3 regions of the Pseudomonas sp. AP3_22 TE3818 genome follow, and region 1 is predicted to be linked to each of the others. Evidence: predicted binding sites of a transcription regulator. Region 1 holds the regulator's gene; each other region holds the start of a gene.

Region 1 (3,276 bases):
GCTTGAACCCGAAGGATTCCACCAGGAACGCAGTACCGGGTTCCGGCTGGTTCAACAGGCGCAGCTTGATGGTGTCGCGCAGTTGATAGAGGTTCAGGCTGGTGGTGTTGATCTTGAGATCGGCGAGGTCGGCGATCGGCCCGAGCAGGACGCTTTCGACGTTGATGGCTTCGGCCAGCGAGCGGTTGGCGTTGCTCAGGGGGTGACGCCGGCGGGTTTCCGAGAAGCGCTTGAGCAGGGTTTCTTCGTCGGCATCCAGGTACAGGACATCGCACTGGATGTGGCGGCTGCGGACTTCTTCGAGCAGCTCGGGGAAGCGTGACAGGTGGCTGGGCAGGTTGCGGGCATCAATGGAAACGGCCACCAGCGGCTGCATCAGCTCGGTATGAATTAACGCTCGTTCGGCCAGTTCCGGCAGCAGGCCGGCAGGCAGATTGTCGATGCAGTAGTAGCCGTTGTCCTCAAGAACATTGAGGGCGGTACTTTTACCCGAGCCGGAACGGCCACTGACGATGATCAAGCGCATGATTACTGACCGTTTTGCTCGTCCAGGACAACCTGATACAGGGCTTCGTTGCTTGCGGCATGGCGCAGTTTTTCGCGAACGTCCTTGCGGTCGAGCATGCTGGCGATCTGTCGCAGCAGCTCAAGGTGCGCATCGGTAGCGGCTTCCGGAACCAGCAGAACGAACAGCAGGTCAACCGGCGCGCCGTCGATGGCGTCGAAATCGATTGGGGCGTCCAGGTGCATCAAGGCACTGATGGGCGATACACAACCCTTGAGACGGCAGTGTGGAATAGCGATGCCGTTGCCAAAACCGGTGGAGCCGAGTTTTTCACGGGCAATCAGCGCCTCGAAGACATCTTGCATCTCCAGAGCCGGCACTTCGCGGGCGATCAGATTGGCAATTTGTTCGAGGGCTTTCTTTTTACTGCCGCCCGGCACGTTCACGAGGGAACGGCCGGGGGTCAGGATACTTTCAAGTCGGATCATGGGTTGGGAGTGTTAACGACCGGTTGCGCCCTGAAGGAGGCTCTGGGTCTTTTCCTTATGCTTTTTGAGTTGTTTATCCAGCTTGTCGGTGAGTGCATCGATCGCAGCGTACATATCGGTATGTTCCGCATTGGCGACCACTTCATTCCCGGGAATATGCAGCGTGGCTTCGATTTTCTGCTTCAGCTTTTCGACGGTCATCGTGACCTGCACGTTAGTGATCTTGTCGAAATGTCGCTCCAATCGTTCGAGTTTTTCGCCGATGTAGGTGCGAAGAGGTTCGGTCACTTCCAGTTGGTGTCCACTGATGTTGACTTGCATACAGCTTCTCCTTCGTTGCCAGTGCATAAAGCGGTAGATCAGATGATCTACCACTGGAACGCTGTGGCGTGGCTCTACATCAACCGCTTGCGTTCGCTCGAAGGCGCGATCCCGAGGGATTCGCGGTACTTGGCGACGGTGCGGCGAGCCACCTGAATGCCTTGTGCCTCCAGTAAACCAGCGATCTTGCTGTCACTCAACGGCTTTTTCTGATTTTCCGCGGCAACCAGTTTTTTGATGATCGCCCGGATCGCCGTGGACGAGCATTCGCCGCCTTCGGAGGTGCTTACGTGACTGGAGAAAAAGTATTTCAGTTCATAAATGCCCCGGGGGGTGTGCATGAACTTCTGGGTGGTCACCCGTGAAATCGTCGACTCATGCATGCCGACCGCTTCGGCGATGTCATGCAGGACCAGCGGCTTCATGGCCTCGTCGCCATATTCGAGGAACCCGCGCTGATGCTCCACGATCTGGGTGGCAACCTTCATCAGGGTTTCATTGCGGCTCTGCAGGCTCTTGATGAACCAGCGGGCCTCCTGCAACTGATTGCGCATGAACGTGTTGTCGGCGCTGGTATCGGCGCGGCGCACAAAACCGGCGTACTGGGCGTTGACCCGCAGCCGTGGCACCGACTCCTGATTCAGCTCCACCAGCCAGCGCTCGTTGTCCTTGCGTACGATAACGTCAGGAACGACGTACTCGGCTTCGGTGGACTCGATCTGCGAGCCCGGGCGCGGGTTGAGGCTCTGGACCAGTTCTATGACCTGGCGCAGCTCATCTTCCTTGAGCTTCATGCGGCGCATCAACTGGCTGTAGTCGCGGCTGCCGAGCAGGTCGATGTAATCGGTGACAAGGCGCTTGGCTTCGGCCAGCCAAGGGGTCTTGGCGGGCAACTGACGCAATTGCAGCAGCAGGCATTCGCCCAGGTTGCGTGCGCCGATGCCGGCCGGCTCGAATTGCTGGATGCGGTGCAGGACGGCTTCGATTTCGTCCAGTTCGATGTCCAGTTCCGGATCGAAGGCTTCGAGGATTTCCTCGAGGGTTTCGTCCAGATAGCCCTGATTGTTGATGCAGTCGATCAGGGTCACGGCGATCAGGCGATCGGTGTCGGACATCGGAGCCAGGTTCAGCTGCCACAGCAAGTGGCTTTGCAGGCTTTCACCGGCCGAGGTGCGGGTGGTGAAGTCCCACTCGTCATCGTCATTGCTGGGCAGGCTGCTGGCGCTGGTCTGGTAAACGTCTTCCCACGCGGTGTCGACGGGGAGTTCGTTGGGGATGCGCTCGTTCCAGTCACCCTCTTCGAGGTTATCAACCGTCGGGGCGCTTTCCTGGTAGGAGGGTTCCTGGATATCGGTGTTGGGCTTTTGTTCGGCGTTGTCGGCCAAGGGGTCGGAATTGTCGAAGTCGTCGCCTTCTTCCTGGCGTTCGAGCATCGGATTGGACTCCAGGGCCTCCTGGATTTCCTGTTGCAGGTCCAGGGTCGACAATTGGAGCAGGCGGATGGCCTGTTGCAGCTGAGGTGTCATCGTCAGCTGCTGGCCCATTCTCAAGACTAGCGATGGTTTCATGGCAGGGGCTTAACACCTTATTCGCCGGCGCACATGCGCCATCCACTACAGGGCGCCGGGGCGCCAAACATAAGCAAATTATATGCCTGAAACTGAAGGATTTGCCTAGAGCGCTGTAACAATAAAAAACTATAAATTTGTGTTGCGCTGCTGCCCTTGTTGGGAACTGAACACGCGGGGTCGCAGGAGGCGCCGATGAATCGCGAGACCGGTGCCCGGGCAGTTGCCTGGGCACACCTCAGCGTTTACAGGCGGAACTCATGGCCCAGGTACACTTCCTTCACCAGATTGTTGGCCAGGATGGTCTCTGCATCACCTTCGGCGATCAGTTGACCGTCATTGACGATATAGGCGGTTTCACAGATGTCCAGGGTTTCACGAACGTTGTGGTCCG
Region 2 (3,276 bases), 980 kb from region 1:
CAGGTGGGAACGTTCCTTGATCCACTCGCAGAAACGGCTCATGCCGTAGCGACTGAGGCCCTGTTCGGCGATGCCGCGAATTTCCAGCCAGGTGGCGTTGATGTTTTCCCACATGTCGGCGGTGATGCGCCCACGCACCGCATGGGCGCTGGCCCGTGCGGCACCGAGGCAGCTGTAGATGCTCGCCGGGTTGGCCGCATCCAGGGCGAAGAAATGCAGCAGCCGTTCGGCATGCAGTTCGCCATGGCGCTCCAGGTAATCGTCCAGGGTGCCGGTGATCAACAGCGGCATGGCCAGTTCGTGCAAACCGTCGCCACGGCCGTCTTGCGGCATCAGCGACAGCGAATAGCTGATATCGAGCATCCGTGCGAGGTTTTCCGCCCGCTCCAGGTAACGCGACATCCAATACAAATCCGAGGCAGTTCTACTTAACATGGCAGGCTTCCTTTAATCCTCGACCACCCAGGTGTCCTTGGTTCCGCCACCCTGGGAGGAGTTGACCACCAGGGAGCCTTCGCGCAGGGCGACACGGGTCAAACCGCCGGGCACCACCCGGGTCTCGCGACCCGACAGGACAAACGGCCGCAAGTCGATGTGGCGTGGCGCGATACCGTTTTCGACAAAGGTCGGACAGGTCGACAGCGACAGCGTCGGTTGTGCGATATAGGCATGGGGCTTGGCGATGATCCGCGCGCGGAAGGCTTCGATTTCCGCCGCCGTCGCCGCCGGCCCCACCAGCATTCCGTAACCGCCGGAGCCTTGGGTTTCCTTGACCACCAGTTCTGGAAGATTGGCCAGCACGTGGGAAAGCTCAGACGGATTACGGCACTGCCAGGTCGGCACGTTCTTCAGGATCGGCTCTTCATCAAGGTAGAAACGGATCATGTCGGTCACGAACGGATACACCGATTTGTCGTCCGCCACCCCCGTGCCGATGGCATTGGCCAACACCACGTTGCCGGAACGGTAGGACGACAGCAGCCCCGGCACGCCGAGCATCGACTCCGGGTTGAAGGCCAGCGGATCGAGGAAGGCGTCGTCGAGGCGACGATAAATCACGTCGACCGCTTTCGGCCCGTCGGTGGTGCGCATGAAGACCTTGTCGTCACGCACGAACAGGTCCGCGCCTTCCACCAGCTCCACACCCATTTCCCGCGCCAGAAACGCATGCTCGAAGAACGCACTGTTGAAGCGCCCCGGCGTCAGCACCACCACGCTGGGGTTGTCGATGGGGCTTGAGCTTTTCAGGGTATCGAGCAACAGGTTCGGGTAGTGGTCGATGGGGGCGATGCGTTGCGCCGCGAACAATTCGGGGAACAGGCGCATCATCATCTTGCGGTCTTCGAGCATGTAGCTGACGCCGCTCGGTGTGCGCAGATTGTCTTCGAGCACGTAGTAGGTGCCGTCACCGTCGCGCACCAGGTCGACGCCGGAGATGTGCGAGTAGATATCGCGGTGCAGGTCCAGCCCCTGCATCGCCAACTGGTACTGCTCGTTGGCCAGCACCTGCTCAGCCGGAATGATGCCGGCCTTGATGATGCGTTGCTCGTGATACAGGTCGGCGAGGAACATGTTCAACGCCTTGACCCGCTGGATGCAACCGCGCTCGACGACCCGCCATTCACTGGCGGGGATGCTGCGGGGGATGGTGTCGAAGGGAATCAGGCGCTCTGTGCCCTGCTCGTCCCCGTAGAGCGTGAAGGTAATCCCGGCGCGATGAAACAGCAGATCGGCCTCGCGTCGCCGTTGTGCCAGAAGCTCGTCAGGCGTCTCGGCCAGCCAACGGGCAAACTCCCGATAATGCGGGCGGACCTGGCCGCCGGCATCGTACATCTCATCAAAATAGGTGCGGATCATGCCGTACTCCTTGTCACTCGGACGTCCAGACCTTCGCAAGGCCCGTGCCAGCGGCATAAACGCTTTGATATCAATCAGTTGGATAATCAATGCGCAAGGACCGCACCATTCCTGTGCGGCAATTGCTCCAATCTGATCGCCCCCGCTTCATTGCAAGGCGTGGCTATCGCCTATCACCAGCATAGTCCGTAGGAGCCGGCTTGCCGGCGAAGGGGTCGTTAAGTCATGTGCTGCTCAAGGAGGACGCTTTCGCTGGCAAGCCAGCTCCTACAGGGGGTCATGTTCAATTTCCTGGCGGCAAAAACGAAAACGGCCAACCCGAAGGTTAGCCGTCAATGCCGGTTGTCACTGTTCATAAGTTTATGCGAGTCGCCCTCGTACCTCCTGTTTCACACCCCAGCCTTCGATGATTCCGCCCAACGGTTCGACAACCGCTTCGAAACCCTGCTCGAAGTCGCCGATATCGTCGTAGGTGGCATACATGACTTTGCACAACTCCAGCGCCCAAGCGCCGTCGTCGCGCACACTGACTTGCGCATCCAGGGATTCACCCCGGTGGAAATGACCTGCCGCCCTGCGTGCCCGCTCCTCATCCGGGAAAATGGCGTAGAACTCGATGGGATGAAACCGCGAAAAGTCAAAACCGCCTTCTTTCATGCGGCGCAACACGCTGCTGCTGATGTCTTCTTGATAGGCTGTGCTCATGAAACGTCCTCCTCAAAACGATGGATAGACTTTCCGTACTCCCTCACCCGCAACCGAACAGCGCGAGCGACGGCAACCGATGTGCCGGCGGGAAACAAGCATGGAGCTGACAAGACCAGACCTTAGCGATTCATTCGCTGATCTCGCTTGCAGAGTAGCCTCAAGATAGAGCCGCTGCCAAGGTCTCGATGTGAATGCGACAGGTGCCGTTCAGATTGGAGTTATGTCGAGGATTTGAATGCTGTTCTGGGACTTGAGCTCTTTGACGCTCGCATCGGCGGTCCGCCCCTCCAGATCGTTCAGATCCAGCTCGGCAGCGACAGGAAGAAGCCGGGCCTTGATGAGCTTGGCGGCGCACTCGTTATCCGGGCGCTCGGTGCACTCGAAGACCTCGTTAACGGTTTCGCCATGATCATCCACGAAAGTGATTTTCCACTTTTGCATTGAAGCCTCCTCGATAAAACCCATGGATGGGCTTACCTCTATCTCGACCTTGTTAGCTGGCTAATTGTTCCGCCTTGTTCCGCCGCAATTCAATGTGGGAGCGGGCTTGCTCGCGAATAGGGGGTGTCAGTTGACAGAATTGCTGACTGATACAGCCTATTCGCGAGCAAGCCCGCTCCCACAGGTGTTGCATTTCATCCAATCAGTCGTTGCTGGGCTTGTTCACGGCCTGCAACACGTATTGCGGCAAAGCGAACGCGCCGATGTGGA
Region 3 (3,276 bases), 1.0 Mb from region 1:
AAGGATTAAGCCCATCATCCAGCGCAGGGCCGATCATACCGGGGTTTGGCTAATAAATACGCTACAAACACTCTGTTACTTATGGCCTTAACACATGGATGGTTACGTCCTTATGACAAAACGATCATTCCCTCGATGTGACGCATTGGTTAGAACTCAACTCAGGTTGGCGCCGCAATGACGCCAACACCTTGGCTCGTCACGCCGGCAACGAGCCCCCAACGGCAGAGTTTTTCTGCCAGACCTCAATAGAGGTCGACGCGATAAATACAGTCAACAAGTGAGGGCAACACCCTATGAGAAGACTTAAGCGTGATCCGTTGGAAAGAGCATTTTTGCGCGGATATCAATATGGCGTTGGTGGCAAATCCCGTGAGCTTTGCCCATTTACTCTACCGTCGGTACGCCAAGCCTGGATCAACGGCTGGCGAGAAGGACGCGGCGACAACTGGGACGGTATGACCGGCACTGCGGGAATCCACAGACTCAACGAACTTCACGCCGTCGGCTAATTACAGGGCACAACACTCCGACACGACAATCTGATTTTGTACTGAATTAACCACGCACGTCCCATCCGGACGGCGGGCTGCGGCCCAGGGGCTCCTTTAAAGGGGCCCTTTTTTATGCCTGCCCCTTGGCAAAAACTGTTCCTGTAGGAGTCCGGCTTGCCGGCGATGGCGATATCAATGACGCCATCGCCGGCAAGCCGGGCTCCTACAGGTATTAGCGCAAGGCTGCGATGGCGTCTACGGACTCGCGAATCAGTGCCGGGCCCTTGTAGATGAACCCCGAGTAAATCTGCACCAGGCTCGCGCCCGCGGTGATTTTCTCTGCGGCGTGCTTGCCTTCGGTAATGCCGCCGGCAGCGATGATCGGCAGGCGACCACCCAGCTCCGATGCCAGCACTTTCACGGTGTGGGTGCTCCTGTCGCGAACCGGTGCGCCGGACAGACCACCGGCCTCGTCGCCATGTTCCATGCCTTCGACGCCGACGCGGCTCAGGGTGGTGTTGGTGGCGATGACCGCATCCATTCCGGTTTCGATCAGCGCTTGTGCAACCTGTGCGGTTTCTTCGTCGCTCATGTCCGGCGCGATCTTGATCGCCAGCGGTACATGCTTGCCATGACGCAAGGCCAGCTCCGCGCGGCGCTCGGCCAGGTCGGCCAGCAACTGCTTGAGCGAATCGCCGAATTGCAGGCTGCGCAGGCCCGGCGTATTCGGTGAACTGACGTTGACCGTCACATAGCTGGCGTGGGCGTACACTTTGTCCAAGCAGATCAGGTAGTCGTCCACGGCACGCTCGACCGGCGTATCGAAGTTCTTGCCGATGTTGATGCCCAGCACGCCCTTGTATTTGGCCGCCGCCACGCGGGCCAGCAGGTGATCGACGCCGAGGTTGTTGAAGCCCATGCGATTGATGATCGCCTCGGCTTCCGGCAAGCGGAACAGGCGAGGCTTGGGGTTGCCCGGCTGCGGACGAGGGGTGATGGTGCCGATTTCGACAAAACCGAAACCCAGTTGGGCGAATCCATCGATGGCCGCGCCGTTCTTGTCCAGACCGGCGGCCAGGCCCACCGGGTTCGGGAAGTCCAGGCCCATGACATTCACCGGCTTCTTCGCCGGGGCCTTGCACAGCAAGCCGTTGAGTCCAAGACGCCCGCCCGCGCCGATCAGGTCCAGGGACAGATCGTGGGAGGTTTCCGGGGAGAGTTTGAACAACAGCTGACGGGCCAGGGTGTACATGGGCGGATTTGACTCGATTGGCGGCGAATTGAGGCGGCGATTATAGCCGGGCAACGGGGTGGCAAGCGAGGCGCGTGTTCAAATCAGCGGTTGCTGGCATATGCCTTGCACCCTTCCGGTCACCAGCACCCACGCCAGCGTCGGAATGGGTGCAAAGACAATGGCGTCGTCCCCGGCCTGCCCCTGCACGGACCCGGGACGACGTTTTTTTTGCAAGGTGAACGCGCGATGAACGAACCGTCAGCCGGCCCTCTGGCTTGGGTCCATGGCAGCGATGCCCCGGAAAAAACCGAAATCAATCTCGGCTTCATGGCCCTGAGCGACTGCGCCTCGGTGGTGGTCGCCGCCACCCAGGGCTTCGCCCAACCCTACGGCTTGACCCTGAACCTCAAGCGCCAATCGTCCTGGGCCAACCTGCGGGACAAGCTGGTGAGCGGCGAACTCGATGCCGCCCACAGCCTCTATGGTCTGATTTACGCCGTTCACCTGGGCATCGGTGGCGTGGCCGCGACCGACATGGCGGTGTTGATGGGCCTGAATCAGAACGGCCAGAGCATCAATCTGTCCCGCGGTTTGCAGGCGCTGGGAGTGACCAGTCCTGAGGCATTGGATCGGCACGTGCACCAAACTCGCCCAAAACTCACCTTCGCTCAGACGTTTCCTACCGGCACCCACGCCATGTGGTTGTATTACTGGCTGGCCAGCCAGGGTATACACCCGCTGCTGGATGTCGACAGCGTGGTAGTACCACCTCCGCAAATGGTCGCCCACCTGCGGGCCGGGCGTATCGACGGGTTCTGTGTCGGTGAACCCTGGTCCGCCAGCGCCGTGCAGCAGGACCTCGGTTTCACCCTGGCCACGACCCAGACCCTCTGGCCCGATCACCCGGAAAAGGTCCTCGGTTGCACCCGTGCGTTCGTCGAGCAATACCCCAATACCGCGCGGGTGTTGGTGATGGCGGTGCTGGAAGCCAGCCGCTTCATCGAAGAAAGCCGCGAAAATCGCCGCAGCACCGCGCAATTGCTCAGTGCAGCGCAATACCTCGATGCGCCGCTGGAATGCATCGAGCCGCGCCTGCTGGGCGACTATGTCGATGGCCTGGGCCATCGCTGGCAAGACCCGCACGCCCTGCGCTTCCATGGTGAAGGCGAGGTCAATCTGCCGTACCTGTCCGACGGCATGTGGTTCATGACCCAGTTCCGTCGCTGGGGCTTGTTGCGCGATGACCCGGATTACCTCGCCGTGGCCCGTCAAGTCCATCAACTGGAGTTGTATCGTAAAGCGGCCAGCGCTGTAGGCGTCGCGGCACCAGGCAAGGAAATGCGCAGCAGTCAATTGATCGACGGCAAGATCTGGGACGGTTCGGACCCGGCCGGTTATGCCCGCAGTTTCAAACTGCACGCCATGAGCGACAGCTCGCACCGATCCGCCAGCCGCTGACAGGAGACGACGAACATGCTGCGTATCCTGCTGATCAACGACACCGCGAAAAAAGTCGGTCGCCTGAAGGCCGCCTTGACCGAGGCCGGG

What was found. The regulator sigma-54, encoded in region 1, starts transcription at its own class of promoters, with help from an activator protein. The targets are predictions, from matches to a motif close to ANTGGCATNNANNTTGCTNT.
Region 2: AB7M25_RS21375 (circularly permuted type 2 ATP-grasp protein) is a predicted target of sigma-54. The motif match lies at 1,890-1,909, and genes of this name have one in related genera.
Region 3: AB7M25_RS21090 (CmpA/NrtA family ABC transporter substrate-binding protein) is a predicted target of sigma-54. The motif match lies at 1,839-1,858, and genes of this name have one in related genera.

The regions. Positions count from the first base shown of each region.
Region 1 is NZ_JBRJHL010000001.1:5,683,482-5,686,757, reverse strand. It holds gene rapZ (RNase adapter RapZ) at 1-526, opposite strand, end outside; gene ptsN (PTS IIA-like nitrogen regulatory protein PtsN) at 529-993, opposite strand; gene hpf (ribosome hibernation-promoting factor, HPF/YfiA family) at 1,006-1,314, opposite strand; gene AB7M25_RS25955 (RNA polymerase factor sigma-54) at 1,389-2,882, opposite strand; gene lptB (LPS export ABC transporter ATP-binding protein) at 3,128-3,276, opposite strand, start outside.
Region 2 is NZ_JBRJHL010000001.1:4,704,794-4,708,069, forward strand. It holds gene AB7M25_RS21370 (alpha-E domain-containing protein) at 1-435, opposite strand, end outside; gene AB7M25_RS21375 (circularly permuted type 2 ATP-grasp protein) at 448-1,857, opposite strand; gene AB7M25_RS21380 (ribonuclease E inhibitor RraB) at 2,218-2,562, opposite strand; gene AB7M25_RS21385 (hypothetical protein) at 2,773-3,006, opposite strand; gene speE (polyamine aminopropyltransferase) at 3,209-3,276, opposite strand, start outside.
Region 3 is NZ_JBRJHL010000001.1:4,639,550-4,642,825, forward strand. It holds gene rmf (ribosome modulation factor) at 297-512, shown strand; gene AB7M25_RS21085 (quinone-dependent dihydroorotate dehydrogenase) at 727-1,746, opposite strand; gene AB7M25_RS21090 (CmpA/NrtA family ABC transporter substrate-binding protein) at 1,975-3,186, shown strand; gene AB7M25_RS21095 (ANTAR domain-containing response regulator) at 3,202-3,276, shown strand, end outside.